DNA from 2 places in the Shewanella sp. GJ50-10 genome. Region 2 is predicted to be linked to the other one. Evidence: riboswitches for the same ligand, from Rfam matches in the RefSeq annotation. Region 2 holds a riboswitch; the other holds the start of a gene.
The links. Region 2 has a riboswitch for lysine ahead of lysC (lysine-sensitive aspartokinase 3). Riboswitches for the same ligand answer to the same signal wherever they lie in the genome.

Region 1 (15,745 bases), 650 kb from region 2:
GGCTTATCTGGTTTTACTGGTGAAGGTGGCCCAACATTTACAATGTCTGCGCAAGGCAATACTTTGCTCTTACGTATTGATGAAGATGGCGATGGAAACCTCGATACGCAAATGTCTTTCCAACGAAATTAAACACAGCAAACTAACAATATAGATAAGATATAGGTATAAACCTGATTCAGCTCGCTTTTAACTTGTTAATCGCGAGCTGAATTTATTTTCAAGATAGCTAACTTATATTCCATTAACTGCAACACAATGTCAGCCAATGATATTTAACACTCATTAAAAATGGTATCTAACGCCACCAATAGCTTCTAGTTTTACTTTCACATCATCAAGTAAATACAGTGTTGGCTGGGCTTCGATGAAAAAAGTAAAGCGCTCTACTTTAGTGTGTGCACCAAATACTGCTCTACCTGCAAGCTGAATATCATCTTTATTACCATCAGCAATCTTACCGCCAATACCCCAATAAAAATGAGGGTGGCCTTTAAAGTTAAAGGTTTTATCAAGAGTAAATGACAAGTCATCGAAACCAACACCAAATTTGTAGTTATCCATTTTGACATTAATACCAGAATCGCTACCCACCATTAAGCCGACTTCAGGCGCTGCTTTCGCTTTGGGTGTGAGGGTTAAGGTTATTAAGAAAATGATTGAGATAAACAGTGTTGCAGACTTCATATTGAACCTTGCTGTATTTTAAAAAAGCGCCATCCTAACGAGTTTAAATACCAGAGTAAATTCGAAATAAAAAACTAGCAAGATCTAAACAAATAGTCATTACCAGCAAAGCATACTGGTAACGATTCCCTATCGATTTAATAGCATTTTACACAAATGAAACGAAGCTAATTGGGGCGGGGAAGGAAAATAAAAAGTACGAATAACAGTTAAAACAATAACCTACTAGTACGGAACCTATTCAAATTCGTCGGTACTGCATGAACAAGTCCCGATTACCTTATTTTAAGATAATTTCTCGCATTCTATATTCACCGGTTAAGGTTCTTACTTCTGGGTATTTGGCTGAAATTTCATTAGACATTTTTTCATCTGAGTCACTCCATTTCTCCATGAACTTTTGATATTTCTCCTTGTTAGGCTCAATGTCAGCAGCATTTTCAAAGCTCACTACAAGCAGCATGTTGAAATCTCCGCTGGTTGCGAGATCACTGCCGTATATTTTCCAATCTTTAATAAAGCCAAGCTCTTTTTGAATCTTGACAGCTTTAACCCAACTGCTTTGCAATCCTGCTAGGTAAATGTCCCCCATATTCGGATCAACTTTAACTGTCGTCATCATCATGAGTTCGGTGCCTAGATCGTAATCTTGGTATACCTCCAATCTATCCTTTGAAAAAACGGAACTACTAAATAAAACACATAATGCAATTATTAAGGTCTTGTTCATTTCGCTCACTCCTAATCGTTAATTAAATTAACCTGCTTATTTTTTAACCAAATAAGCTTAAAGAGTATAGTCGAAAGGGTTATAAATACATTACGAAAAATAAAGCTGAGGCTTATCAGTTCATTATAATTCATCTCAGTCTTTCCCCACGAAAAAAGTAAGACTAAAGTGATACAAACAACTGAAGATAAAGGAATAAAAAATGAGTTAATAAATATGTAAATAATCAAGCGCAAGATAAAAGCCAAATAACTCTCATAAAAATACCGCTATGAAAGCGGTATTAAGATTAAGAATTCATATCACTTTAGTCTTACTCAAACATATAGCCGATATTAAAGCTCTTTTGCAGTATTTGCAGCAAACAAGCTTTGAAATTTAGGCGTAACACTGATCAATTGGCCAGTTAATAAACTCATACTGTAACCCAGTACAGCCCCCATTAATAATGGCGGTAATATTGCAGCTAAGTCGGCACCTAAAGCGAAAGTAATACAGCAACCAATAAAAGCACCGGGAATAAACACTAATTTCTGATAGCTTGCTTGCAAACACATAGCCGCTGTAGCAACACCAGTAAAGGCGTAACCCACCATAGGAGATATAAAGAAGCCGCTACCCGAAATAATCAACCAGCCCCAAAATACACCAGATAGATTGGTACTCATGGCCATGAACATGCCTTTAACGCCAGTTTCTGTTTGAGCAAAAAAGGTGCTGCAACTTAAGAAACCTACCCAAGTGACTAACTGAAATACATCCGCAACCCCAGCCCATAAAGCTGCCAGTAATCCTGCTGATATGGCTATTTGCCAACGATGTTCCATAGATAACCCCTTGATAATAGTTTTCAAATAAAAACTTAGCGTTCTTATAATTGCATAATCAAGGGTAATTTACGCTATTTAACCGACAAAAAAAGCGATCTAGGCCTACTTTTGTAGAATAAACCAGCAAACAATAAATTAAGCCATTGCAAACATTCGGTATTACTAATTCAAAATATACCCACATTTAGATCTTAAAGTTGTTTTTTGTTTAATTCAGAAAAGTTAAGCCTAAACATTAATTTAAATTAGCCATTGAGTTTGTATTCGAACAAGTGATAGGGGTCAAATTTTTACTATTCAGTGACGCCATATTTGTAGATTTTTGTATTTTCATGCTTTATGCAACAGTTTGGAATGATTGGCTAATTTAGGCTGATATCAATCTACTGAATTAGCATAAAACCAATGACTGCTGTTGATATATGAATGCATCCCATTGGTAAACTTAAAGTCTAAGGGCAACTCATGAAAAAATTCTTATCAACATCAAGGTTGAACCTAGCCACCAGCAGTCTTGACTGGGCAATGGGCATGACTATCAAGCAATCATTAAGTTTAAAAGATGCCGTGGCTTTAAAAGATGTGACCAAATTGGCTGTACCTGACAAGCCAATTGAAACCTTATATATCCATATTCCTTTTTGTCACACCCTTTGCCGTTTTTGTTCATTCCATAAAATTAAATTTAATGAGGGCGTTGCTAAGGCCTACTTCAAAGCATTAAGACAAGAAATCCGCATGGTTATCGCTCAAGGCTATCGCTTTAATCGGGTGTATATCGGAGGCGGCACCACGACGATCCTAGAAGATGAGTTAATTGAAACCATTGAAATGATTAAGTCGATAACTAGCGTTCGTGAAGTCTCTTGTGAAAGTGACCCTATCTATTTTAAGGAAGGTAATCCACATTTACTAAAAGGCTTAGTAGATCGCATGTCGATTGGCGTACAAAGTTTTGATGACAAGATTTTAAAAGCCAGTGGCCGCTTTGAAAAGTTCGGCAGCGGCTTGCAACAGGCTGAATATGTTAGCCGTGCGATAGAGGTTATCCCAACAGTTAACTTAGATATGATGTACGGCTTTAAAATGCAAACTCCTGAAACGGTAGCCAGCGATTTAGCCCAAACCATTCGTTTAAGCCCTGACCAAATAACGACTTACCCTTTAACCGTTGGCATTGGCCAAAACCGTAAAAAAGCGGGTTGTTTAGCAGGTAACCCTGAAGATTTATGGCCACAGTTTTTAGCGGTAAAAGAAGCCATGGGCGAACGTTATATCATGGAGTTCCCTTGGACATTCAGCCGCAACTTTGGTCAGCCAGTAGAAAACAAATATGTCTTAGACGGTGAAGACTGTTTTGGAGTAGGTTCTGGCGCATTTGGCCGTTTTGGCGAGCAGTTTAGAATTTCAAGTTTTGATATTCCTGACTATATTAGCCGTATTGAAGCTGGCCATACGGGCACGTGTTACACCAAGCCATTAGAAGCAAAAGCACTAATGCAGCATCATTTAATGATGATGATGGGTCACGGCCTGTTAGATAACCAACAATTTAAAGCCCACACGGGTAAATCTTTGTGGCAAGCATTTCCGCTTGAAATGAGTTATTTAATTTCTGCCGGAGCACTAAATAAACAGGGCAATAACTACAAAACTACTGTTGAAGGACAGTTTATCGCATTGAAAATGTTCTCAGGCTTTCTTGCGGGAATGGACTACTTGCGGGAACAAGCAAGAGAATTACCGCTAACTATGTCTATCGGAGAAACTGAAGGCAATAACCAAGCGTCAGCTATCATCACTTCATGATTTTCAAATGTCAGATGTATCTAATGCCATGGGTATCGAAAGGTATAGCTTACAAAACGGCATAAGGGCATATCGATAATTTATCACCCCGTAATAAACACTATTGCGGGGTAATAATTGCTAATGCGGTTCGAAAGTCCAGCCATTGTTACTATTACTCAGATAATAGAAACTCTATCGCTTGAGCTAATTTAGGTGAGTCAGGATCTGAAATCCGTGTTAACCATACTAACTGTCCAGCGCGGTTAATAAACACTGTGGTGGGTGTACCTGTTACGCCATAAAGCTCTGCAACACTGTCCCCCTCAACCAAGGTTTTCATGCCAATCCCCCGTTCTGCTAATACAGCTGCAGGCATTGCCCCTTTGTCTTCATTAAAGCTGATAGCAATCATTTCAAGATCGCTATCAAGGTGAGCTAACCGCAATCTTTCAAGTCCAGGTTGCAGCTTTTTACAGTAAGGGCACCAGGTCGCCCAAAAATGAATAACGATGGGTTTACCTGCATGCTCTGCAAATGACCACTCGTTTCCTTCAGCATCATTAAGAGTAAAAGCCTTCGCTTGAGGAAAGTCATAATCAAGAGTGGATTGAGAATCATCAGCGCGCACTTCAGCAGAGAAAAATACCAATAACAAAATCAACACTGAAAAGGTCATTATCACCCCTAGTAACTCACGGTGCAGCTCGTTAATACGCAGCAAGGGTTTATCCTTTAATGTTGGGCTTAATATCGCTTGGCTAGTCTTCATATGTTTCATCCTAATAAAAAAATCGCTAATGATTGCTTATGTCTGCTTATGAATGTGCACTCCAATATTAAGACCGACTAAAGTATATTTTCTATTCACGATTTATTTCATTAAAGCAGCAAAAATAGATAGCAGTTTATGATGAGGAACTAATTTTTGAGGCGTTTTACAAACTGGTCTAATCAGGTTAGTTTTAAATAAAAAATAATGGATTATGTATGCAGAAATTAACGCAATGGCTGAATGATGGCTACTTTCATAAACACTGTTTTGCGAAACATTTTGAGAGTAATGTCTTTGTAAAACAGACAGGTGATAAGACTCAACCTGCATTACTACTAATTCATGGCTTTCCAACCAGCAGTTACGACTGGCAGCCTATTTGGGATGAGTTAAGTCAGCATTTTCATTTGATTACGTTAGATATGATGGGCTTTGGTTATTCCGATAAACCAACTGAATTCCCCTACTCTTTTGATGCACAAGCTAATTTAGTTGAAGATGTTGTCGCTTCAATAGGTATCGAAAAGCTTCATATTTTATCCCATGATTACGGTAATACCGTCACCCAAGAGTTACTTGCACGACAAGGTGATGCCAAGCAACACAATACCCCTGTGACATTCGAAATTTTGAGTAGTTTATTGCTTAATGGTGGCATATTCCCAGAGGTGATTCATCCAATTCTAATCCAAAAGCTGTTACTTAGTCCTATTGGCTTTATTGTGGCTAAAGCTATGGGTTATAACGCCTTTAAACGTAACTTCGACAATATTTGTAGTATCAAAATTGAAGAAAATGAGCTGCGAAAATACTGGCAATTGATCCAACATAATCAAGGCAACCGTATCTTTCATAAGCTGATTCAGTACATGAAACTGCGAGTTAAGCATCGCGACCGTTGGGTCGGCGCACTACAACAAAATACAACACCAATGCGATTTATTAACGGTTTAGAAGACCCAATTTCCGGTCGAGATATGTTAAAGCGCTATCAAGAGTTAATCCCTAATCCAGACACCATTAGCCTTGCAGGTGTTGGTCATTACCCTCAAGTGGAAGCACCAGAACAAGTATTAGAACATGCATTCGATTTTTGGAAAATGCACCAAATTATCAATGAATAATCGACCTAATTACTAATACAATATATTACCCAATAAATAAAGCTGAGTTTTTACTCGAAATTGGTTAAGGTAGTTTTAACGCTTAAAGAATAAGCTAAAATTTGCAATAAAAGACACTAAAACAATAAAGAAATAGACAGTCATGGAATCTGTTAACCTTGCTTAGCTAGTATCGGCAGTTTGACAGATAGCAAACAACAAAGGACCGTAATATGCCGATTTATCAAGCTCCCCTGCGCGACTACCAGTTCATCTTATCTGAGTTACTCAATATATATCAGCAAACAGACCTGCAAGGGTTTGACGAAATCGACCCTGAATTGACCGATGCGATTTTACAAGGGGTGGCAGATTTCACCACCGACATCATGTTGCCATTAAACGCCTCTGGCGACCTTGAAGGTTGCAAGCTTGAAAACGGCAAAGTGATCACCCCAAAAGGATTTAAAGCCGCTTACCAGAAATACATTGATGATGGTTGGGCAACGCTTACCTGCGACCCTGAATACGGCGGACAAGGCTTACCCGAAGTCATTGGCACCTTCGCTACCGAAATGAAAACCGCCACCAACATGGCTTTTGCTATGTACCCTGGATTAACCCATGGCGCTTATTCAGCCATTCATGTTCATGGCAGTGATGCACTCAAACAAAAGTATTTAGAAAAGCTTGTCAGCGGTGAATGGACTGGCACCATGAACCTCACAGAGTCCCATGCGGGTACTGATTTAGCCTTACTACGCACCAAAGCCAAGCCTCTTGGCGATGACACGTTTGCTATTAGCGGCGAAAAGATATTTATCTCTTCTGGCGATCACGACTTAGCTGAAAATATCATTCATCTTGTGTTAGCCAAATTACCTGATGCTCCAGATGGCGTTAAAGGTATCTCATTATTCGCTGTACCTAAATTTATGGTCAATGATGACGGCTCATTAGGTAAAGCCAATAGCTTAAGCGCTACCGCTCTTGAACATAAAATGGGTATTCACGGTAATTCAACTTGCGTAATGCTATTTGATGGCGCTGTAGGCGAATTAGTCGGCGCGCCCCATCAAGGCTTAAAAGCCATGTTCACTATGATGAACCAAGCCAGACTAGGTGTTGGTATTCAAGGTTTAGGTGTATCTGATATTGCCTACCAAAATGCGTTAGTTTACGCCAAAGACCGTATTCAAGGCCGCGCATTATCTGGCGTTAAGCAAGCCGACCAAGCCGCGGATCCAATTTTAGTCCATGGCGATGTCCGCCGTATGTTGCTGTCACAGAAATCATTCAATGAAGGCACTCGTGCATTAATGGGTCAGCAGGCGTTATGGCTAGACCAAGCAGAGCGTCATAACGATCCAGCTAAAGCCAAACAGGCATCAGCTCTGGCCGCTCTATTTACCCCTATCGTCAAAGGTTTTGTTACCGACCAAGGATTTAAAGCTTGTGTCGATGCACAGCAAGTTTATGGCGGCCACGGCTATATTAACGAATGGGGCATGGAGCAGTTTGTCCGTGATATTCGTATCGCTATGCTTTACGAAGGCACTAACGGCGTACAAGCCTTAGATCTTGTCGGACGTAAATTACTCTCAGATAAAGGCGCTACCCTGAGCTTGTGGTCAGATATGGTCAAACAGTTCATTGGTGAACACAGCACCAATGATGCCATGAAGCCTTATATTGCAGGGCTAATGGATGCTGCGGGCGACTTAGAAAAAGCCACTGGCTTTATTGCCAAATCAGCAGCAACGAACCCCGATATGATTGGCGCTGCATCAATGCCTTATATGCAGTTATTTGGCATTAGCGCTCTTGCGTGGATGTGGTCGCGTATTGCGGCAACGTCTCTTGCTGCGATTGAAGCAGGCACCGATGAACTCGCCTTCTATCAAGCTAAATTGAATACCGCTTCTTTTTACATGAGTTATTGGGGATGCCAAACTCGCAGCTTGCGTAAGCAAGTTGAAATGAGTAGCGCACAGATTGCAGGTTTTGACGAAGCTGACTTTTAATAACGCGTTAATTTAGCGGTATCAACATCAATTAACATGATATGAAACCGCTGATGAGCAAAATGAAAGCTAAACAAAAACAGCGCCAATAGGCGCTGTTTATTTATTCAAATTGCCATATTACTTATTGGCTCGTTGCTTATTGCTCGAGGCTTATTGGCTCGTAACCTATTGACTGGTAACTGGGCTTATTAATCCCAAATAAATTCACGAAAATGCTTACGACACACAGACTCATAGCTTTCGTTACCACCAATAGCCACCTGCTCACCTTCGCGCATTGGTTTGCCATTTCCATCAAGACGTACCACCATGTTAGCTTTACGGCCGCAATGACAAATGGTTTTTAACTCCACCAATTTATCAGCCCATGCTAATAGGTACTGGCTGCCACTAAACAGCTCGCCTTGGAAATCAGTTTTAAGGCCATAGCAAAGTACTGGAATATCTAAATTATCCACCACATGAGTTAACTGCTTCACTTGCTCTTTACTCAAAAACTGCGACTCATCAATTAAAATACAGTGTAACTTTTGGGTTTCAAGCTCAGTTTCAATCATCTTTGATAAGTTATCTTCAGCGCCAAAAACATGCGCTTCAGTTTCGATCCCTATTCTAGAGGCAACTTTTCCCACACCATATCGATCATCGATTGACGCTGTCATTACAAGCGTATTCATGCCGCGTTCACGGTAGTTATAAGATGATTGTAGAAGTGATGTTGATTTGCCGGCATTCATTGCCGAATAATAGAAATAAAGTTGTGCCAAAACAGGAGATCCTTATTGTTATAATCGTGCTTAGTCTATCATTGAATCGATTTATAGATAAGCCACGCTGGGATTAAATAGCGTGAGGCAGCTAGCAGTATTTCTTGTAAGGTTATTCATATTCATCACCCTCAAACCTCTTAACAGCTCGCTAATACATCCAATCCTGCCCTTCTTTAAAGCCTCAAAACGTTAACAATATTTACATTTTGCAATGAATTAGATCACAATTTTCAGGCCATAATGCTTCACAACAGCTACAGGTATCACGAAAGTGCAAAATCTTCATATACGATTAAGAAACAATTGATAAATTGCATGAACAACTATAATTAAGGAAGTAGAAAGTCGATGCATAAATCAATTGTCGCAGTAGCCATTGCTACTACACTCGCATTAAGCGGTTGCAGTAACACCCATTCAGACAGCGCAGAACAAGGAGCTCAAGTGCAGCTTCAAAATCCATTACTGCAAGCCAGTAGCTTGCAATATCAAGCGCCTGATTTTAGCCAATTAAAAGATGAACATTACCAACCAGCGCTTGAGCTTGGTATGGCCCAGCATCATCAGCAAATTTTAGATATCGCCAATAACCCAGCGGCGCCAACATTTGAAAACACCATTGTCGCAATGGAAAAAAGCGGTACATTACTCACTCGTACTTCTAGCATTTTTTATAACCTAACGGGCTCAAACAGCAATCCAGAACTTCGAAAAGTTCAAGGAATTATGGCGCCAAAAATGGCGGCACACTCAGATAATATTAACCTCAACCCTGAGTTATTCAGCCGTATTCAAGCAATTTACGATAGCCGCACTACCAGTTCATTAACCGCAGAAGAAACCCGCTTAGTGGAAGTTTATCATCAGCGTTTTGTCCTTGCTGGAGCCAAACTTACAGAAGCTGAAAAACAAAAAATTCGTGACTTGAATGAAGAGCAATCAACATTAACCAACGAGTTTGCTCAGCGACTACTTAGACTCAGCAAAGAGATTGCAGTTAAAGTCGATGATGAAAGCAAACTTGCAGGTTTATCCCAATCAGCCATTGCAGCGGCAAAAGCTGACGCTGAAGCGGCTGGACTTGAAGGACAATACCTTCTCAACATCACCAACACGACACGCCAGCCTGTATTAGCCCAGCTAGATAACCGTGAACTACGCCAACAGGTTTGGGAAGCATCAGCTAATCGCGGATTGACAGGTGATAACGAGACCGCTTCTTTAGTGGCACGTTTAGCCCAGTTAAGAGCTAAAAAAGCTAACTTGCTTGGTTTTGACACTTGGTCTGATTACCGCTTAGCACCGCAAATGGCTAAAACACCAGAAGCGGTATACGACATGTTCGGTTCAATGGTGCCAGCCGTTGTTGAAAACACCCAAAAAGAAGCTGCTGACATTCAAGCGATGATCAACAAAACAGGCGGTGATTTTACTTTAGCGCCATGGGATTGGGCTTATTATGCTGAGTTAGTACGTAAAGAAAAATTCGATCTTGATGCTGCATCAATCAAGCCTTACTTTGAGTTTAACCGTGTATTAGAAGACGGCGTATTCTTTACCCTTCAAGAGCTTTACGGCGTAACGCTTAAGCCTCGTCCAGATTTACCTGTATACCATCCTGATGTAAAAGCTTACGAGATGTTCGATGAAGATGGCAGCAGCATGGCAATCTTCTACGCTGATTACTTTGCCCGTGAAGGCAAACGTGGCGGCGCTTGGATGAGCTCGTTTGTGGGGCAATCTCAGTTACTAAACCAAAAGCCTGTTGTAGTAAACGTGATGAACATTAAAAAGGCGCCAGAAGGCCAACCTACGTTTGTCAGCTACGATGAAGCAACCACCATGTTCCATGAAATGGGTCACGGTACTCACGGCATGTTCTCAAAAGTGAAATACCCATCACTTGCGGGCACTTCTGTATCTCGCGACTTTGTTGAATTCCCATCAACATTTGAAGAAGATTGGGCTGCGCACCCTAAAGTATTAGCCAATTACGCTAAACACTATGATACAGGTAAGCCAATTCCTGATGATTTACTGCAAAAGTTATTAGCATCAAGAAGCTTTAACCAAGGTTTTGATACCTTAGAGTACATGTCAGCTGCGCTACTTGATTTAGAATGGCACGCATTAGATGCTAATGCACCGCTGCTAGATGTTGAAACCTTTGAAGCTAATGCACTTAAGAAACATGGCGTAGATTTACCAGCAGTACCGCCTCGTTACCGCTCAACTTACTTTGCCCATGCGTTCCCTGGTGGTTACTCAGCAAGTTACTATGCTTACATGTGGAGTGAAATCCTAGCTGCTGATGCCTTTGCTTACGTGCAAACCCAAGGTGGTTTAAACCGTGAAATCGGCATGAAGTTCAGAAAAACTATCCGTGAAGTGGGCAACAGTGTACCGCCAATGGAAGCTTACCAAAACTTCAGAGGCCAAGCACCGACGACAGATGGCCTGCTAGAACGTCGTGGACTAAAATAAATCTAAGATTTGAATAACCCACATACAAAAATGCCACTCGATTGAGTGGCATTTTTTATGGCTTACTTTCTAAACTCTAAAGTCTAAAGTCTAAAGCAATTTATAAATAGTTACTTTAAGGTCTCTTTACAAGAACCCTTCACAAGAGCCCTTCAAAAGAGCTCTTCAATAGCATTACTTGGTTGCAATTTTTAGCCCTAATACAGCCAATACAAACAATACAGAACAAGTAATAAAGCCCATAGCAACAGAACCAGTAAACCCAAGTACTGTGTAGCCCACTAAGCTTAATACCGCCACAATAACCGCGTAAGGTAATTGGGTCATAACATGGTCAAGGTGATGACAACTTGCACCAGTTGAAGACAAAATTGTGGTATCTGAGATTGGTGAACAATGGTCGCCAAATACCGCGCCTGATAATACTGCAGCAAGCATTGGTAACATCATAGTGCTGTCACTGCCCATCGCCATATCGGCAGCGATTGGTAACATAATACCGAATGTACCCCAGCTAGTGCCGGTTGAAAATGCGGTTAAACCAGCCAGTAAAAATAATACAGCAGGTAATAATGCAAACGGAATATTACCAGTCGCAAGGCTTGCCATGTACTTACCTGTTTCAAGCTCGCCAATCACAGATGCGATAGTCCAAGCAAATAACAAGATATAAATAGCTGGAAGCATTGATTTGGCACCGACCTTAAGGCCAGTAAACATCATGCTAGTGCTGATTTTTTGTTGGATTGTTAGCAGTACAGTAACCACTAAACCCACTAATGAACCGTAAAATAATGACTCACTAACTTCGGTGTTTTCAAATGCGCCTAACACACTGAACTTAAGGCCTTCGCTAGCAAGTGCATCAGCACCTGTTGAAACCATAAAGTAAATCGTTGCAGCAACTAATACAAAAATTGGTAGGAACAAGCCCATGATTTTACCAGTATCTGCTTCTGGTAAATCAGCTGTTGCACCTGGTGGTAAGCCTTTGCTTTCGTCAAACAACTCACCTTTTTGGGCATTGCGTTCATGTTGACGCATTGGGCCGATATCTAAACCGAAGATAGCAACACAAAGTAATAATAATAGAGCAAAAATGGCGTAGAAATTCATCGGTACCATTTGCAGGAACACGCTTAAATGACCCGTGTCAGCAAAACCATGTGCTGTTAAGATGCCGCCGATAAGTGCGATGATATACGCGCCCCAACTTGAAACTGGCGAGATAACACACACTGGCGCAGCAGTTGAATCTAATAAATAAGCCAGTTTTGCGCGAGATATATGATAGCGATCTGTAATAGGACGAGCGATTGAACCAACAACAATACTGTTAAAGTAATCATCAATGAAGACAACACAACCTAAAAACATAGTCATCAGCTTAGCATCACGTTTATTACGAATACGCTGATGTGCCCAATCGGCAAATGCTCGTGCAGAACCACTTACAGTGATTAATGCGGTGATCATCCCTAATACCACTAAGAAGCCAATAATCTGTAGATTCCACGCGTTTAACGCGCCGTCATCCCACACTAAGCTTGTCACAGTGCTAACTAAATGACTTGCAGCCGCACCAAACGAAAAGTCACTTAAAAGTACAACACCAGCAAGAATACCTAAGCCAAGTGAAAGAAGAACTTTACGTGTTACCACTGCTAAAATAATTGCCACTACAGGAGGCAAAAGCGAAAGTGCCGAATCGGCATAACTTGTTATCATCATTTTTATATTTTCTTCGTTGAGTACGAATGGAGGATAACTGATAAGGCAAGACAACGCAGGAAGCGAAGACAAGGATCTTTTCAGTAGCACTCCACAGTAATATCGATATCAACATCGATATCCATTGTTTTATCCTCACGGATAAAAATTACTATGACAGTGCAGCCCCTTTCGGAAACTGCCCCAGCAAACGGCATTGATATAACCTGTTCACTTCGGCACCAAATCCTTTCACGCTAAGTTATTGGTATCACCCAACCTAACCTTACTGATATTTGATGCGCCTCTACTTATGTATTCAGCAGTGCGAGAGCCTGATTTGAAGCTCTCTGCTGCTACACGCCACTATACAAACATAAGCACGAGGTTAATTACCAGATAAAAGTAGCTTATCTTGTGAGAAATAACATCACAACCAAAAAACACCACAGCAGCTTATCAGTGGTGTAACGATTTGTTAGCAAACGAAGGTTTATCCATCAATAACGACCATTTCACTTCATTATGCCGCTTTATGCTTTCTTTATTAATTGATGAGGTTAGTTTCGCAGTTCTAGCAATTGATTGAAGATGATAACTTTCACTGTCATTAATTCAGTTGATGCACTTAGTAATAAACTGCCGCATTAGAAAGTGCCACTGATGGTTATTAAGGTAAACAAGCTGGTAAATGGGCCTTATATCGCATTGCCAAATTAACCATTAAGCTATGAAAAATAACTGAGGCTGATTAATTAGAGCATATACTTAACTAAGAATATTTTACATTTACATTAGGAAACTAAAATATTGAATATGAGTAAATTCGAGACTATTTAAATAACTGGTAAATAATATGGAGCCTTCAGCGATTTAAAGAGCTTTCAACTAATAAAGAGCCTTCAGCGAATTAGAATACCTTCAGCAGATAAAGAAGACTTTAGTTATTAAAGAGACATTAGCTAAATAAGAACTTTAAACAAATAAGGAATTGATAGCGATTTAATTTGCATAAATTCAGCCAATAAGCCCCAAATAAATCCAATCATACTCGATAAAATTCTGTTCAATAGCTTCCCAAATATACCTAATTGTTTTTCTAGGCATTAAAAAAGGTTTTTGCCTGTAAGACAAAAACCTTTTTAGTCCAATCACTCATATCAAATCAATAACAGCCACAGGGAGCAGACTGGGGACTGTCAGCGATAGTTATAATGCGTTGGTTAATTCTGGGATAGCATCGAATAAATCAGCTTCAAGACCATAGTCAGCCACTTGGAAAATTGGCGCTTCAGGGTCTTTGTTAATAGCAACAATGACTTTAGAATCTTTCATACCCGCTAAATGCTGAATAGCACCAGAAATACCGACAGCGATATATAAGTCAGGCGCAACAATCTTACCTGTTTGGCCTACTTGTAAATCATTCGGTACAAAACCAGCGTCAACAGCGGCGCGAGATGCACCTACTGCTGCAGTCATTTTGTCTGCTAACGCTTCTAAAATAGCAAAGTTTTCACCACTGCCCATACCGCGGCCACCAGAAACAATCACACCTGCACTACCCAATTCAGGACGTTCAGACTCAGTGAGTGTTTGTGAAACAAACACGGTTTTAGCTTCAGCAACAAAATCAACGGTAACAGCTTCAGCACTACCTTCATTACCCGCAGCATCAAACGCACTGGTACGAACGGTTAATACTTTTTTGTCATCTAAGCTTTGCACTGTCGCTAAGGCTGAGCCTGCATAAATAGGACGCACAAACGTATCTGCGCTAACCACTTCAATCACTTCAGATATTTGTGCTACATCTAAAAGTGCAGCAACGCGAGGAAGTGTATCTTTACCAACACTGGTGGCAGCTGCAACAATATAGTCGTAATCTCCAGCAAGCTTAACCACTAACTCAGATAAGTTTTCAGCCATTTGCGCTTCATAAGCAGCTGAATCAGCAACTAATACTTTACTTACACCTGTTAATGCTTGAGCAGCAGAAACTGCTGCACCGCATGCGCTGCCAGCAACTAATACATGAACATCACTACCAATAGCTGTAGCCGCGCTAACCACTTTTGCAGTGTCTAGCTTCAAACTTGCATTGTCGTGTTCTGCTAATACTAAAATGGCCATAATTAGATCACCTTCGCTTCATTTTTTAACTTTTCAACTAGCTCAGCTACTGAACTCACCATGATCCCAGCTTGACGCTCAGCAGGAGGTGTCACCTTAACGATGTTTTGATGTGCTTTTAAGCTCACACCTAAATCGTCAATTGAAAGCGTCTCAAGCGGCTTACGCTTTGCTTTCATAATATTTGGTAGTGAAGCGTAACGTGGTTCATTTAGGCGCAAATCTGCTGTCACAACAGCAGGAAGCGGCATTTTAAGTGTTTGTAAACCGCCATCCACTTCACGGGTGACTTCAGCGCCATCAGCGCTTAACTTAAGTTCTGATGCAAACGTGGCTTGAGGCATTTGGGTTAATGCAGCAAGCATTTGACCTGTTTGGTTATTGTCGCCATCAATTGACTGTTTGCCAAAAATCACTAAGTCCGCTTGTTCTTTTTCTTGCACAGCTTTAAGAATTTTAGCAATCGATAAAGGCACTAACTCTTCATCTGTTTGCACATGAATAGCGCGGTCTGCACCCAGCGCCATTGACGTACGTAGCTGTTCTTGCACAGCTTTTGCTCCAATACTGACAACCACGATCTCTGTCGCACTTCCCGCTTCTTTCAATCGAACTGCTTCTTCTACAGCAATCTCACAAAATGGGTTTAACGCCATTTTCAAATTAGCAGTATCAACATTTGTGTTATCAGCCTTTACTCTGACTTTC
Region 2 (15,745 bases):
TTATTACCTAAAGCAATCAATTAATCAGAGTCGATTTTTTTACCTTAGATAAGCACCAAACAGCTTCATATTAAGAGCAACCTAATCACTATATGTAGTTTGCGTTGCTCTTTTTGCTTACAGCGCCATAGTGCTACGACAAACTGAACAGTTGACTACTTCTTTGCTATAATCCGCCGTTATCTAATGCGTTAAACTATTAAGGTCGATTCTGTGCTCACCAACACTTCTCAAGTTCTGCTACGTAACATTCAATTTATCGAAAACCAGAATGTATTGATTTTAAATCATGAAGCAGATGCATTAGCCGTTGAACTATTAGATGCCGCCGCTTCTGTTACCGCTTTAGCGTTAGACTTTAATCACCACCAACTATTAGCCAAGCACAATAAACCTAATTTTCATGCCCACTTTGGTCATGAACTGCCTGCAGATGCAAAATTGCAGACGTTCGATGCCGTGGTCATTTACTTCCCGAAAGCCAAAGCCCTCGCGCCTTATCTTTTCCAACTTGCAGCAAAGCACCTGAGCATTGGCGGCACCTTAATTGTCATCGGTGAAAATAAAGGCGGAGTTAAATCGCTTGCAAAGCTATTACCTAATTACTACTCAACGGCCTTAAAGCGTGACAATGCACGTCATTGCTTACTCTTCGTCGCTGAATTAAATCAAGATGCACCTCAGTTGAACATTAACGACTGGGTAAGCAAGTACCAACTTGCTACGCCACAAGGCGAGATTACAATTTGTAATTTAGTTGGCGTCTTTAGCGAGAAAAAGCTCGATCAAGGTACTGAGCTATTGTTATCACACTTACCAAATCTTTCTGGTCGAGTGCTTGATTTCGGCTGTGGAGCAGGTGTCATCAGTGCTGCGATGCTCAAAGCTAATTCAAGTCTTAACGTAGAGTGCATTGACATTAACGCCATGGCATTGAAGGCATGTGAATTAACCCTTGCAGCAAATAATATGATAGCCAAGGTTTATCCATCAGATGGGTTTAAGCAAATATCAGGACAATTTGATGGCATCATCTCAAACCCACCATTTCATGACGGTTTAGCCGCTACGACACAAATAGCTAAAGACTTCGTTAAGTCGAGCGCAAACAGTTTATCTAACAATGGGGTATGGCAAATCGTTGCAAATAGAAACCTGCCTTATGCCGACACAATTGCGGCTGAATTTGGTCAAGTAAATGTTCCGGCTGAAAACAATAAATATAAATTATACTTTTTCCATAAGTAACAAAGAATTAACACTTAGTGTTCTTCATCACGTAATCTGTCAAATAGTCTGAAATCATCAAATAATTGACTAGTTTTTATCACAAAAAACCGCTACATTTTATTAATTAATAATAAAAAATCGCCAAAAAGGCGCGTGGCCCGTATTTTAAAACGGCCAGATAATAAGAGGTTTTATGCTGGATTGGAGCTTAGCGGTTTTAAATGAAAACCAAACTCAGGTTGAGTTTCGTGTTATTCCTAACACTCATGGTCCAGTGTCAGAAGACGATGTCAACCAACTGCTAACGCAGCCAGAGTTTGCCATGTTGCGCCCTATGCAGCACAACATTCATAAAGCCGTGGCAGAAATTAATGCACTAAGTGGCCAAGACAATGGTCAGCATGAATTATATTTTGTTATCGCTGAACGTGCTGATGGCAAAGTCACTATTGAAATCAGTGAAGATAAAATGTCTGCCTCAATGACATTAGAAGCAGCTTGGGGGGAAAAGACCCTTCACTTCCTATGATCCTCAACGCCCTCAAATCTCACAAAGTTAAAATGGGCTTAAGCAAGCCAAAAATTCAGTCTTTAATCCAACAACTATCCATCTTACCTCCAGGGGAAACTTGCGAAAGCCCCATCGCTATAGGCAAACTTGCAATCAACGGTGTAAATGCCACGCTAGACAGAAAAGTTCCTCTTGCGCGCGAGCGATTATTACAGCCCCAAGAGCGCGAAGACGGCTCGGTCGACATGCGAAACTTGGGCGCCATGATCATGGTAAAACCTGGTGATGTACTTATGGTTAAAACGCCTGCAACACCAGGGACTGCTGGTTATAACGTTCATGGTGATGCCATACTGCAAGTTGAAGGAAAAGATCTATCAATGCAGCCAGGAACGGGTACAGAACTATCAGCTGAAGATCCCTATCAACTGATTGCCAATGTAGCTGGCCAACCTGTCGAAAACCGTAAAGGTATGCAGGTTGACGATGTCCTGCAAATAAAAGATGTGGATGTAAAATATGGCCATGTTGATTTTGAAGGAAGCATTCTAATCACAGGTGACGTTCACGAAGGCATGCAGGTTAAAAGCACCGGTGATATTACAGTTATGGGTTTTGTTGAATCGGCGACTTTAGAAGCTGCTGGCGATGTCATTGTCAGTAAAGGCATTATTGGAAGACAAATTAAAGAACATGAACTAAGTAACAATATCACAGCTCAAGGACAGATTTGCGCCCAGTTCGTGCAGTATTCAAATTTAACGGCTCACGGTGACATTCTAGTTACTAAACAACTGCTACATAGCCATTCGCAATCAGACAATGCCATTATTGTCAGCGATCCCAATGCCAAACGAGGCGATCTTGTTGGCGGTATAGCAACAGCCAAAAAAGGCATCAAAGCCGTAGCTTTTGGCGCTACAGCAGGCACGAAAACTGAACTATTTTGTGCTATGCACCAAGCTGAACTTAGAGCCGAAGTAAAAAACTGTGATGCAAAAGCTAAACAGTTGGTGGTTGCAGGGCTCGATATTGAAGCTAGATTAAGAAAGCTGCCTCCAAAAACTGAATGGCAAACTGATGCAGGCATGATTGAGCAAGTCAAAATGATGCTCGATGAGAAAAAACAGGTTGCGAGTAACCGCGCCAAGGCAGAATCAGAATGTAAGCAGCTGCAGCAAGAGACCGAAGGATATTACAGCAAAAACTTTATCCAAGCAGAAAAGCATATTTTTGCTAATGTCGAAATTCATATTGGTCCAGCTAAAAACCGCACCCAACGAGAACACGGCCCATGCCATATTAAAAACCTTCACAATGAAATAAGTTTTGATTACGGTAGTCACTAAGCCCTCGCTGTAATAAGTTAACCTTAGGCAGTCAACAGATAGTGATGGGTCTTATGGATACGATTTATTGGCCTGCAATCATAAAGCAGCAACACAGTGAAGAACTCATATACCTAGCCAGCGAAAGAGACTGGCTAGAGTTTTGCTGTTTACAACCTCATGTAGATGATAGCCAAGATAAACTGTTAGATAGTGCTGAGGTGACATTTGATATTGTTATCCAACCACAGCAGAAGCCTTATTCAACGTTGTCACCGGCGACTGCTGATTTACCGCAACTCATTATTAGTCAACGCCCTATCGATTTAGTCAGCTTTATTCATTATGTTCGTGAACATGCCGTGCTAAATGGTCATTGCTGTAGTGCTAAGTTAGTTTTCAGCGATATAAAACAAGGGATCGAAACCGTCGCATACCTTGAGTCTAATTAACAGAAGTCGACTTAGTTAGGGCTGTATTTTAATTCGCTTGAGTCACCTCCTCCTATCAGGCAAAATGCCTAACGTTTTGAATAATAGATTCATCTTTAGTAAGTCACTAAAAAAATCAAAACAAGCAACTTTCACTTTAATCAAACACAACAATGGAACAGCTAAATTTATGGAACTGCTGAATATAGAATGCCTTGGCAAACGTTTGCGATTAGAAGGCTCTATGGCGGGTTGGCAACAACTTTACTGGGACAATCAAATTGTTTCTCAAAAATCTGCCTCAGTGGATAATCAAGCTTTTAATATTCATGAATTTGAGCTGTCTCGCCCCGCTTCCATGCAAACACCAACTACCGATGGTGTGATCACTGAAGTCAGCAAAACCATTATCAAAGTTCGCCTTGAAACCGATGTTCAGTGGCAACCATTTTTAATTAACTATGTGGTTCTTGTTGATAACGAAACCATTGCTGAAGGGCAAAGGAATACTAAAGACATTGAGCAACAAGTCCCTGAAGTCGCTCCGGTAAAAACTCAAAAGTTCAGTATGATTGGCCTTGCTTCTTTAGGCTTTAAACTACTTAAAAGTGCCAAAGTAATCAAAGCTATGTTAGCTGCTGCAAGTGTCGCCGCTTATTCGTGGTTGTTTTCTATCGAATTTGCCTTAGCTTTAATTGCCTGTTTAGTTATCCATGAATACGGCCACATTAAAGCAATGAAACACTTTGGTATGAAAACCAAAGGGATTTACCTTATTCCATTTATGGGCGGCTTAGCGGTCAGTGATGAGAGAATCAATACCCGCTGGCAAAACGTTGTTATTTCCATCATGGGGCCGACATTCGGTTTGTTGATGTCCATAGGCTGTATGGTGGCATATTGGGTAACTGGCAATATCTTTTTTGCAGGACTCGCCAGTTTTAATGCCCTATTAAATCTGTTTAACTTACTGCCTATTTTACCCTTAGATGGTGGGCATATTCTTAAAAGTATCACCTTCTCCATGAACAGCATGGTCGGGCTTATCGCCTGTATCGCGGGTGCGGCAGTTGGCGTGTTTATCAGCTACAGCTTAGGATTAGCACTACTGGGGTTCTTACTACTCATTGGTAGCTTAGAAATAGTCTTTGAATGGAAAACCCGTCATCAAAGCCATCTATTACCATTAGATAGATACGGCCAGATCTTCTCAACCATTTGGTACTTTTTAACTGTGGGTATTTTGATTGCCATAATCTGGTACTTTGCAGGCTCTGGTGATGAAATGCTCGCAATGCCACTTGAGATTTTGAAAAGCTAAGCCTAACTCTAAATCTAAGTATAAGTTGTTAAATGAAAACTCTGAGCCGTTGAACTTTGAAGACTAGACTTAAAAAGCACTAAGCTTAGAAAGAACTAGGCTTTAAAATAATAGATTTTTTAAAGCTCAAATACCTCTGTCATCACTTTATAAAGCTCGGTGCCTTGATGCACCGATGCAGATGCAAAGTGTAAAACAGGAACACAATCACAAGGTAAACTTACAGGTAGTAACGCTTGTTCAGTGCCGTATTGATCTAACCTTAATAAGTTAACTAAAGGCTCACCTGCTGCTAATGGTTTACCAAGTTCAGCACAATACTCAACTAAGCCAGCTTTAGGTGCGTGGAACTTTCTATAATTAGCTAAATAACAACCCCAGCGAGGCATTTCAGCTGGCTTAACCTGCTCTTTTATCACCCCGCGATGGCTCAAATAAGCCAAAATTCCCAACGCATCTTCTTTAGCATCAGCCATATCAATCCGTTCTTGGCTTGCAAGCTCCATAGTAAACGCTGCAACAGGTACAGCAAACTCACGACCTAAAGATGCGCAGTGTTGCTGCAATTGCCACCACGGATAAAACGCCGCTTCATCCATGGCACCGCCAAACTCATTAGGGATAATCAATGAAAATGGAATCGAAAATAGCGCAGCAGATCCCATATCATATTCAGGGCAATAGAGATGTTTCGCAGATTTGGGGCCCGTATGTAAATCCAACACAATATCGGCATCATGAGCCATCGACTGCAAAGTCACCGCTAAACGATGACCCGTGCTAATTCCCCAGCCATTATTTAACCGAGTTTGACAGCTGCTTAGTAACAATTGTCTAAATGCACTAAATAACTCTACATCATTCAGCTGTTTATTTGCTTCAAACCAACGAGGGATATCAGCAACGATGGCGGCATGTTCATAATACTCACGATTCCAATTAACCCCAGTGATAGGATCAAATCGACCTAAAGTAAACTCACCGCTTTTTTGGTTTATCCCCAAAGGATTCGCTAATGGAACACAATGAATATCACCAAGCACAGTGTAGCCTTCAAGCATTGTCATTAACTGATGTATGACTGCATTACCCTGTACTTCTGCTCCATGGACATTGGCTTGAATATAAACTGACGCAGCATTTGCATCGCTTCCCTTATAAGTATAAATCGGCGCAGTCAGTGTTTGGCCTGTTGCCAACTCACCTAACGCCACACTTGATACCAATGCTTTGGAAGTAAAACTTGCTGCAGTCATATTATTAGCCACCGACATTCATGAGAAATAGTGATTTACATTATTCGAATAAATTCTGATGCAGTGAATTTACCACATCAGCTGCTTCTGACTCTGCCACTAAAACACATAAATTATGCGGGCTAGCGCCCTGACAAATCATCCGTACATTATGGTTTTCAAGCACAGAGAACACGCGGCTACAGATACCCGCAGTTGACGCAATTTTATTACCAATAATTGCTACTAATGCCAACTTGTCTTCGACTCGAACACGGCAATGCTGCGATAGCTCTTGTAGTAGTGACTCACTTAATAAGCCTTGGCCACTTGAATCAGAACCAGTTTTATCCAAAGTCAGTGATACATTCACTTCTGAGGTCGTAATCAAGTCGACCGAAATTTTATGTTTAGCGAGCGTTGCAAACGTTTCAGCTAAAAAGCCCTGTGCATGTAACATTTGTAGGCTATGTAAGTTCAATAGTGTTTGATCTCGTCTTAGCGCTACTGCGCGAAACACTGGGACTTCTTCAACTTGATGGCGGATCCAAGTTCCTCCTTGCTCTGGTGCTTTACTTGAACCGACAAACACTTGAATCTTTTGACGAACAGCCGGAAGAATAGTCGCTGGGTGCAATACTTTTGCGCCGAAAGTAGCCATTTCAGCGGCTTCGTTAAAGCTAATTTCTGGGATAGGTCGAGCATTAGGCGCTAAACGTGGATCAGTAGTGTAAATCCCAGCGACGTCAGTCCAAATTTCAACCGCATCCGCCTTTAATGCTTCAGCGAGTAATGCTGCAGAGTAATCACTACCACCGCGACCTAATGTCGTCGTACGACCTTCGCTGTCGGCACCAATAAACCCTTGAGTCACTATAACCTGCTCAGCTAAAAGCGGCGCTAAATGCGCAGCCCCCAACTCAGCAATCTGCTCGATTTGTGGTTCCGCACGACCAAAGTGGCTATCAGTTCTCAATACCTGTCTGACATCAAACGCGCTTGACGGTGTGCCCTTTTGACGAATTACAGCAGAAAATAATAACGATGAACATTGCTCACCCATTGATAAAAGCTCATCAATAATGGCTTTACTTCTATCAAGCACTAATGCATCGCTGAGTGATGACATACGACTTAAGAGTTTATCAATGGTTGCGGCCACATCTTGAGGACGTTCTAACTTATCTACAATGTCATATTGTACTTGTGCTATTTGAGTCAACAAGGTCATGCGGCGCTGATCATTGACGTTCGCTTGAGTCAGCTCGACTAACAAGTTAGTCACACCACTTGAAGCGCTTACGACAACAACACGGGTATTGGGATTTGCAAGAATGATATCTGCGCAGCGATTCATCGCTGCAAAATCAGCAACTGATGTGCCTCCAAATTTAGCAACGACTAAACTCATGACAACACCTCTGCGGCAAACTGATTAAAACATACAGATTGAAAAACAAGATTTAAAAACATGATTACACTCCGAACTTACTTCGTTCGAAGAGCCTGGTGCAGTGATAACGCACCCTTAAAGAAGGGAAACAGCAATCTTTCACCAGAAGCTCTCCACCAATTAATAGGTGACAATCGTTAGGATTCAGCCTAATCGACCGACATGAAGTGAAACCAATCACTTGCAATATCTCGGCGCTAATCTCCCTCATAAGTCGTCATCGGAATTGGTTTTCCTCAAACTTACTACCTAGCAAACGCTCCTCTTCTGTTTCTTCCCTAAGGAAGAAAATGAAAAATACCAATAAATACACATCCAAGTCAATTCAGATGTGTAATAAATTTACCAAATAACAGAATATTAAAAACAGGACACTTATTTACTTAAAAACGTAAAGGTGGTGATTTACTAAAAATAAAAGCTAAAACACTTTAAATACAGTAACAAAGAAGACGGTAAAAAACAGTTTATCGGATGTTTTAAGCGGGAATGAATCGATTTGAAGCCCATAAACCATAACCAGAAATCATTTATCGGTTCACAATAAAGCGTTTATAGGTGTTTAATTGACTAAAATTCATCAAATCCAATAAAAATTATAGAGCAACAATTCAATTCCCGATTTCAGTTAAACAACAAATACAGCTTGAGAGTCGTTACATTTGCTATTTTGGCCACTCAATTAAAGGTATTGAGTAACTGCGCAAATTACTCATGTAAATCAGGTAACTCATTCACCACTTGCGAGCGAGCAAAGAAATCACCAATCATCACTTCTGCATCAGGGGCTTCGCCGCATGCTACCAATGACAATAAACCTTGGTTAACATAATAAATTGCATGCTGTTTAAATTCTCGACCTAACTCCAGTGCTTGTTGCTTATCAATAAACACAGCCCAACTTTTCTCCATATGGGATAAATCAGGAGCGGCACCAATTAAAGAACGATAAGGGCTGTTGTATTGTTCAATCTTCCGCTGTAAGCGACGATCTAATAAGCGGTTTTGACAGGGAGTCAAAACATTTCCCAAAGGGTTATGAGCTGTGACAATTGCGAAAGGAATATCGTTAGATAGGCCTTGTGTTAGTAAAAATTGTGTTCCTTGATACTTGTGCCAAAGGCTATCGATTAAATTATCCATCATTTAATATTCTCTATTGAACCCAGTTAAGTGTAGCAAACCCTATGTCGCGACAATACCCATGTGACTCAAGTCACAAGAACAATAATTATATTATCACATAAAATCAATAACTTATCTAAAAAACCAATTTTGTAACAATTATGGAGAGTAAATTTGTTAACATTTCATTTGTTAACAAATGCCTAAAACGAGTACAATAATCACCACTAGCTAGATTTTGCTACATAACTATAAGTTGTGATACAAGCTGTTACATTAATCGGTACACTATTTAGCCATTAATTATTCAAGCTTGAACATTTTGTTCTACATTTTAGATGATACAAATATAGGACAATATTAAATTGCCAAGGAACTTTTATGAGCAATTTAATCTCATAGTGTAATGAATCTTTGTTTTAATAGATCTTTCGACTGATTGTGAGTGAGTTAGAACTCATCATACAATCGGAATATTGATTTTTTATGATCACATTTATGTCACGAATGTTTCTTTTTAATAATGTATTAAGCTGAGTGTATATAATGTAGCTAGTCATGAAGCGTGTTTTGTTCAGGGCAGACATAGATAAACACCTATCGTGAAATGTATAAATTATCGGCGCTTTCATTATTTAAGTAGCGCCACCGCCCTAGTGCAACATGACTAGAATCGAATTGTTTTTAATTTAGGTAAATAACATGCAAAACCCACACATTCTTATTGTTGAAGATGAAGCTGTAACCCGTAATACACTGCGTAGTATTTTTGAAGCAGAAGGGTATGTAGTAACTGAAGCAAACGATGGCGCTGAAATGCACAAAGCCATGCAGGATAATAAGATTAATCTTGTTGTTATGGATATCAATCTTCCTGGTAAAAACGGTTTATTGTTAGCTCGTGAACTTCGCGAAATTAACAACATCGGCCTTATCTTCCTTACTGGCCGTGATAATGAAGTTGACAAAATTCTTGGTCTTGAAATTGGCGCTGATGATTACATCACTAAGCCATTCAACCCACGTGAATTAACTATCCGTGCTCGCAACCTATTAACTCGCGTTAACAGTGCTGGTGCAGAAATCGAAGAAAAAGGCTCTGTAGAGTTCTACCGTTTCAACGGTTGGAGCTTAGAGATCAACAGCCGTTCTTTAGTTAGCCCACAAGGTGAATCTTACAAGCTTCCACGCAGTGAATTCCGTGCGATGCTTCACTTTGTTGAGAACCCAGGCAAAATCTTAACTCGTGCTGACCTGTTAATGAAGATGACAGGCCGTGAACTTAAGCCACATGACCGTACTGTTGACGTAACGATTCGTCGCATCCGTAAGCACTTCGAAAGCTTACCTGATACGCCAGAAATCATCGCGACTATTCACGGTGAAGGCTATCGTTTTTGCGGTAACTTAGAAGACTAATTTCACATTAAGTGAAAACAAAAAAGCCAAGTCCATGACTTGGCTTTTTTATTATCTATCCTTTTCCAAAGCTAATGTCAGCCCCAACTAAACCTCTCACTATTTTTGAAACCGAAGAATAGTGATGGTTTACGCTAAATAAAAAGAGTTCAGCAAATTAATTTACACAATTGACTAATGAGCCTAATAATCGTACAAATATCAATTCACCTAAAGCATGGATGAATAGCAAAATGGATACCCAAGCTTCAAAAATTGAAGCATTAACAGCACAAATTGCAAAGCTTGAACGTGAAAACGAAGCTTTAAAACTGCAGCGAAACCAGATACAACAACAGCTATCAGCTACGCTAGATGGCACTGGCCTGTGCTTGTGGGAGCAACATGTGCCAACGGGTGATTTACGGATATATAATCAAGAATGGGGCTCATTGCTGGGTTATACCCGTGAAGAATACGCCGCCAACATGGAAAGCTGGAAAGGTAGTCTCCACCCTGAAGATAAAGATTGGGTAATAAAAGCCTTCGACGACCATATACAAGGAAAAGAAGACATTTACCAAGCAGTACATCGTATGATCCACAAAGATGGTAGTGAACGTTGGGTATCAGATAGAGGAAGAATCGTTGAGTACGCAGCAGATGGCAGTCCGCTTAAAATTCTCGGAACCCATATCGACATCACTCAAGAGAAACGCTATCAACTAGATTTAGCTCGGCTAGCCCACCGCGATCCTCTCACAGATTTACTCAACCGCGCCGCTGCAGAGAAAGTCTATAAAAGCATGCAGGTAGAAAGAGAGTTCAACTCTGGTACGCTGTTGTTTATTGATGTTGATAACTTTAAGCATATAAACGATCGTCATGGTCATCGTTTTGGTGATTTAGCTTTAATAGAAATCAGCGGTACTCTGCAGCATTATTGCGAGACATTGTTACCTGAGGCTAAAGCTAAAATAGCCAGAATTGGTGGCGATGAATTTGTCATCATTACTTCAATTTCAGAATATCAATTAATCAGTATTCTTGCCGGGGCTCTAATAAGCCACTTTAAGCAACACCAATCTATCAATGATAAACCTGTATCTTTAGGGTTAAGCATTGGCATAAGCTGTTTTGGAAGAGACGATAAATTTACTAAAGTCTGTGAGCAAGCTGATAATGCTATGTACGGGATAAAACAAGCTGGAAAACATAACTACTCTTTTTGGCAACAACCTAAAACCATTTCTCAAGTCATCGGCTAAGCTAATTCTGTTTTCGTTTAAAAAGTTAACAACTTGCTATAAAAAGCACCGTATTTGACTATTTTGAAGACCCTCCATGCTATAATCCTTTCAAAGTTGCTGTAAACCCTAATAGTTTTAGGTTTTAACTTTCCTCTTAATTGTTAACTTTTTATTCAAATTCATTACTGGTAGCTATGACTATGTCCCGTTATTCGCATTATATCCCCCTCTTTTTATGTATAAGCCCGCTAACGGTTTTTGCCAGTGAGAATATCGAAGTAGAACCATTAGCTACCACTCAATCTGAATCAAAAGCGGAGTCGGAATCCAAAAGTAGTGAAAATGTAGACTATTTCCCCCAAAAGTGGGGTGTGGGAATTGGTGCACGCCGCGCAGACATTCCTTATGCAACAGAGGATGATGTTGTTTCCGATGTCATGCCGCTTATTGAGTTTGAAAATGATTACTTCTTTTTAGATGGATTAGAAGGTGGTGTTCACTTATGGAAAAATGATGAGCATCAAGTAAATATTTACAGTCGATTTCGCTTTGTAGATATTCCCAAAGAATATCAAAATGAAACTCAATCTGATGCGTTTGATTTTGGTTTCCAATATCGATTTCAAAAAGATGGTTTAGAAGCTGATGCCGCCTTTATGAGTGATGGCGACAAACGTTACTACGGTTATACGCGCACCCAATATCATTGGACTGGTGGCGATTGGCAGCTTAACCCTTACGCTGAATTCCAATGGAAAAGCGACTCATTTAACGAGCATTATTATGGCTTAGATCAAATAGATCCTGGAGCGGGTTTAGCTTTTTCAGCGGGGGTTAATGCTAAATACCATTTGGCGAGTAACTTATATTTACTCGCCAATTTCGGGGTCACACGTCTTGAAGATGACATTTACGAATTACCAACCATTGAAAATCAATATCAATTTGAATCCTTCTTTGGTTTTGGCTTTTATCCTGACGCTAAGCGACCAAATAATAATCCTGTACCAAAAGAAAGCGGCGAGTTTTTACGAGTCGCTCATGGCTGGGCAACCCCTTCAAATCTCAATGATATTCTAACGGGTAATGCAAAAGGCGATCGCTATAATAACCAACTAACCTCATTGTTCTATGGTATCCCACTTTCCGACAGCCTATTTACTCTACCAATTGACCTATATTTTACTGCCGGTGGTGTATGGCACCATGACTCTGAAGTCCAAGATAACTTAGCCGAAGGTGTTATCGGCGTTAAAGCTTTTTACACCCTTGATTTAGGCTGGCGTTTTCGGATTGGTGTCGCTGAAGGGCTTTCATATGTTTCAGAAGTCACCTACATAGAAGGAAGTGAGCTGGATGAAAAAGATTATCGACCGTCTAAGCTACTCAACTATCTAGATTTCTCATTCGATGTGAATATTGGAGATGTCTTTAATCATGCTCCACTTAGCAATGCATGGCTTGGTTATAGTATCCACCATCGCTCGGGTATTTTTGAAACGAGCTCAGCCTTTGGCCGCATTAAAGGTGGCAGTAATTACAACACTGTGTACGTCCAATGGCATTTTTAAATGACGAGCCTGAAGCATTAATAACTTGCAACATTGATCATTTGAAGTATTAGTAAATTATCACTAATTCGTACAAAAAAGCCTGCTCTTTATTTAAGTTGCAGGTTTTTTTATTCTGCATTAATCAATTTAGTCGCTTCCGAAAACTGCTCAATCAACCATTGATCAGCCGATGAGCTCCCCATCAACATCACAAGCGTAGGTTGTAACACCTCAATTAAACGAGCCTGACGCCAAAACATATACCTAGGTAAAGGTTGCGAAGTGCCAGAAGTAAAAGTACGCTGAATTAAGCTAGATATCTCCATCATTTCGGTGTTTTCAATCGACAAAAATTGCGGATACACCTCAGTGACAAAGTCGCTATATTCATCATATTGAATTATATCTTCTTGTTTATAGTGAGTCAGTAGCCACAATAATTGCGGAGAACTCCAATGGCTCATATTGTCATTATTATTGATAACAGCCATATTGCGACGATGAAACTGTTGCCATGCAAGAGTTAGATTCTGGGTTTGATGCGCTACACGCCATGTCAGATAAATATCTGCTAACCATTCATGCTCATAGTGACTTAATCGAATTGGAAGTCCTCTTCCTTGCTGAGCAATATTTTCCAAATGACCGATCTCATGCCACAAAGTTAATTGACTTTGTTTGGCTAAATCTAATTGGTATATATCTCCATCTACCACCACACTTTGAGACAATACAGGCAACAAATTATTCAGCACAATAACGCCTGCGATTTCACTATCAATAACAGGCATTACCACAGCGCTTCTTAAACCCAAAGTTAAAATAATTGCATCATCACTTGGTAACTGACGAACCACAGTATTTGGAAGTTGCCAAAGGCATTGCTCGTATTCGTCAATTGGGCATAACAGTGCTGTTTTACCTGCAACTGATTCACTTCTAACAGAGTGCAATTTAGTAGACTTAAATGATTCAGCAAGAGTTTTTGATGAGACTTGGGAATAACTGTCTTGTTCGACTAAATCAAGCTCTGGCTTTAGTTCTGGTTCTGGCTCAAGCTCTGACTGAAGTGCATAATCAGTGCTATGTTTTAAATTAGGAAGGAGGTCAGTATCTAAGCTGACAGCTAAATTTGGACTGTTAGCTGTCGAAGTAATAGGTAAACTTGAATCAAAGTCAGCGTTAGCCATATCCATAGCACTAACGCTAACGCTAACGCTAACGCTAACGGCACTGATTAGAAAATACAGTGCCGATATCTGCATTACTTTTTCGCCATAATATTTTCAATTATCGCAGTGGTTGAAACGCCATCTTCAAAACCAAGAATTTCAACTTTGCCACCCGCTGCCATCACTTCAGCGCCGCCAGCAACTTCTTCAACTTTGTAATCGCCACCTTTTACTAACGAGTCAGGTAACAAACGGCTGATTACACGCTGCGGCGTATCTTCACTGAAAGGAATAACCCAATCAACCGATGCTAAGCCAGCAAGCACTGCCATACGGCGATCTTCTTGGTTAACCGGTCGACCTTCACCTTTTAAACGCTTCACTGATGCATCGTCATTCACCGCGACAATAAGGCGATCGCCTAACGCTTTGGCTTGTTGTAAGTAACTCACATGCCCAGCATGTAAAATATCAAAACAACCATTGGTCATTACCACTTTTTCGCCACGTAAGCGTGCTTGTTCAAGTGCGTAAGCAAGTTGATCTTCACTCACTACACCAAAACCAGACTCACCTTGATTCAAGGCTAATGCTTCAATTAACTCAATGCGGCTCACTGTCGCCGTACCGAGTTTGGCAACAACTACACCAGCAGCAATGTTTGCAATAGAACATGCTTGCGCCATCGTGCTGCCCGCAGCAAGTGACGTGGCTAATGCTGAAATAACCGTATCGCCAGCACCCGTTACATCATAAACCTCACGGGCAACAGTAGGGATATGTAATTCAGCTTCATCTTGGCTAATTAGCGTCATGCCCTTTTCAGAGCGAGTCACTAACATGGCATCAAATTTATGTTCTTTAATAAGCTGCTTTGCTTTTGCAATTAAATCAGCTTCATCGGTTACTGTTCCTACAACCGCTTCAAACTCACTCATGTTCGGAGTCAGTAGTGATGCGCCGCGATATCTGCCAAAATCAGTTCCTTTCGGATCAACTAAAACAGTCACACCTTTCGCACGTGCTTTGGCAATAAATTCAACCGGTGAATCAATTGCACCTTTGGCATAATCTGACAGCACTAATACATCAACGTCATCTAAAAGAGCTTCACTGCTGGCAAACAGGTTTTCGCTGTCTGCTTTAGCGTATTTTTCTTCAAAATCTAACCTGATTAACTGCTGATTACGAGAAAAGACTCGTAACTTAGTAATCGTTGGTTTTTCAGCAACCGTTAACCAGCGAGGCTCAACACCTTGCGCTTGAACGCCCACGGTCAATGCTTGCGCGGTTTCATCAGCGCCCACAATGCCAGCAAGTTGGATTTGCCCACCTAACGCTGCAATGTTTAATGCAACGTTTGCAGCGCCGCCTGGACGGTCTTCAATTTCTTTAATATTTACTACAGGTACAGGTGCTTCTGGTGAAATTCGGCCTGTGGGACCAACCCAATAGCGGTCAAGCATGACATCACCGACGACTAAAACACGGGCTTTTTCGAATGCAGGGAGAGATACCTTCATAGTAAACTTTTTCTTTTTGCTGACTTAAACCGTGATTGTACCTAATTTTGCTATAAAATTAAGTTAGAATAGAAACTAATTTTGAAATTTGGATGAGTTATTCGTGGTAGAAAAAGCACAATTTGGTTCTCATTTATTACATCCTAAACACTGGCCTTTATGGTTAGGTGTTGGTTTTATGAGACTTACCCAACTATTACCGTTACGTTGGCAAA

Region 1: it holds a riboswitch for lysine, as region 2 does, so the genes downstream of both, AC0L4E_RS12730 (Na+/H+ antiporter NhaC family protein) here and lysC (lysine-sensitive aspartokinase 3) in region 2, are expected to answer to the same signal.

The regions. Positions count from the first base shown of each region.
Region 1 is NZ_JBVVSS010000001.1:3,010,012-3,025,756, forward strand. It holds gene AC0L4E_RS12680 (hypothetical protein) at 1-132, shown strand, start outside; gene AC0L4E_RS12685 (hypothetical protein) at 286-687, opposite strand; gene AC0L4E_RS12690 (hypothetical protein) at 968-1,417, opposite strand; gene AC0L4E_RS12695 (DUF1097 domain-containing protein) at 1,753-2,244, opposite strand; gene AC0L4E_RS12700 (coproporphyrinogen III oxidase family protein) at 2,713-4,056, shown strand; gene AC0L4E_RS12705 (TlpA family protein disulfide reductase) at 4,211-4,807, opposite strand; gene AC0L4E_RS12710 (alpha/beta fold hydrolase) at 5,026-5,934, shown strand; gene AC0L4E_RS12715 (acyl-CoA dehydrogenase C-terminal domain-containing protein) at 6,147-7,937, shown strand; gene AC0L4E_RS12720 (thymidine kinase) at 8,129-8,707, opposite strand; gene AC0L4E_RS12725 (M3 family metallopeptidase) at 9,059-11,194, shown strand; gene AC0L4E_RS12730 (Na+/H+ antiporter NhaC family protein) at 11,369-12,925, opposite strand; lysine riboswitch at 13,002-13,222, opposite strand; gene AC0L4E_RS12735 (electron transfer flavoprotein subunit alpha/FixB family protein) at 14,114-15,037, opposite strand; gene AC0L4E_RS12740 (electron transfer flavoprotein subunit beta/FixA family protein) at 15,040-15,745, opposite strand, start outside.
Region 2 is NZ_JBVVSS010000001.1:3,660,947-3,676,691, forward strand. It holds gene AC0L4E_RS15410 (alkaline phosphatase) at 1-24, shown strand, start outside; gene AC0L4E_RS15415 (methyltransferase) at 214-1,248, shown strand; partial or broken gene AC0L4E_RS15420 (DUF342 domain-containing protein) at 1,424-3,090, shown strand; gene AC0L4E_RS15425 (DUF4144 family protein) at 3,144-3,521, shown strand; gene AC0L4E_RS15430 (site-2 protease family protein) at 3,691-4,821, shown strand; gene AC0L4E_RS15435 (succinylglutamate desuccinylase/aspartoacylase family protein) at 4,941-6,077, opposite strand; gene lysC (lysine-sensitive aspartokinase 3) at 6,118-7,467, opposite strand; lysine riboswitch at 7,608-7,784, opposite strand; gene AC0L4E_RS15445 (DUF3293 domain-containing protein) at 8,218-8,652, opposite strand; gene arcA (two-component system response regulator ArcA) at 9,337-10,053, shown strand; gene AC0L4E_RS15455 (sensor domain-containing diguanylate cyclase) at 10,287-11,300, shown strand; gene AC0L4E_RS15460 (MipA/OmpV family protein) at 11,483-12,853, shown strand; gene AC0L4E_RS15465 (hypothetical protein) at 12,964-14,100, opposite strand; gene hldE (bifunctional D-glycero-beta-D-manno-heptose-7-phosphate kinase/D-glycero-beta-D-manno-heptose 1-phosphate adenylyltransferase HldE) at 14,100-15,530, opposite strand; gene lpxL (LpxL/LpxP family Kdo(2)-lipid IV(A) lauroyl/palmitoleoyl acyltransferase) at 15,634-15,745, shown strand, end outside.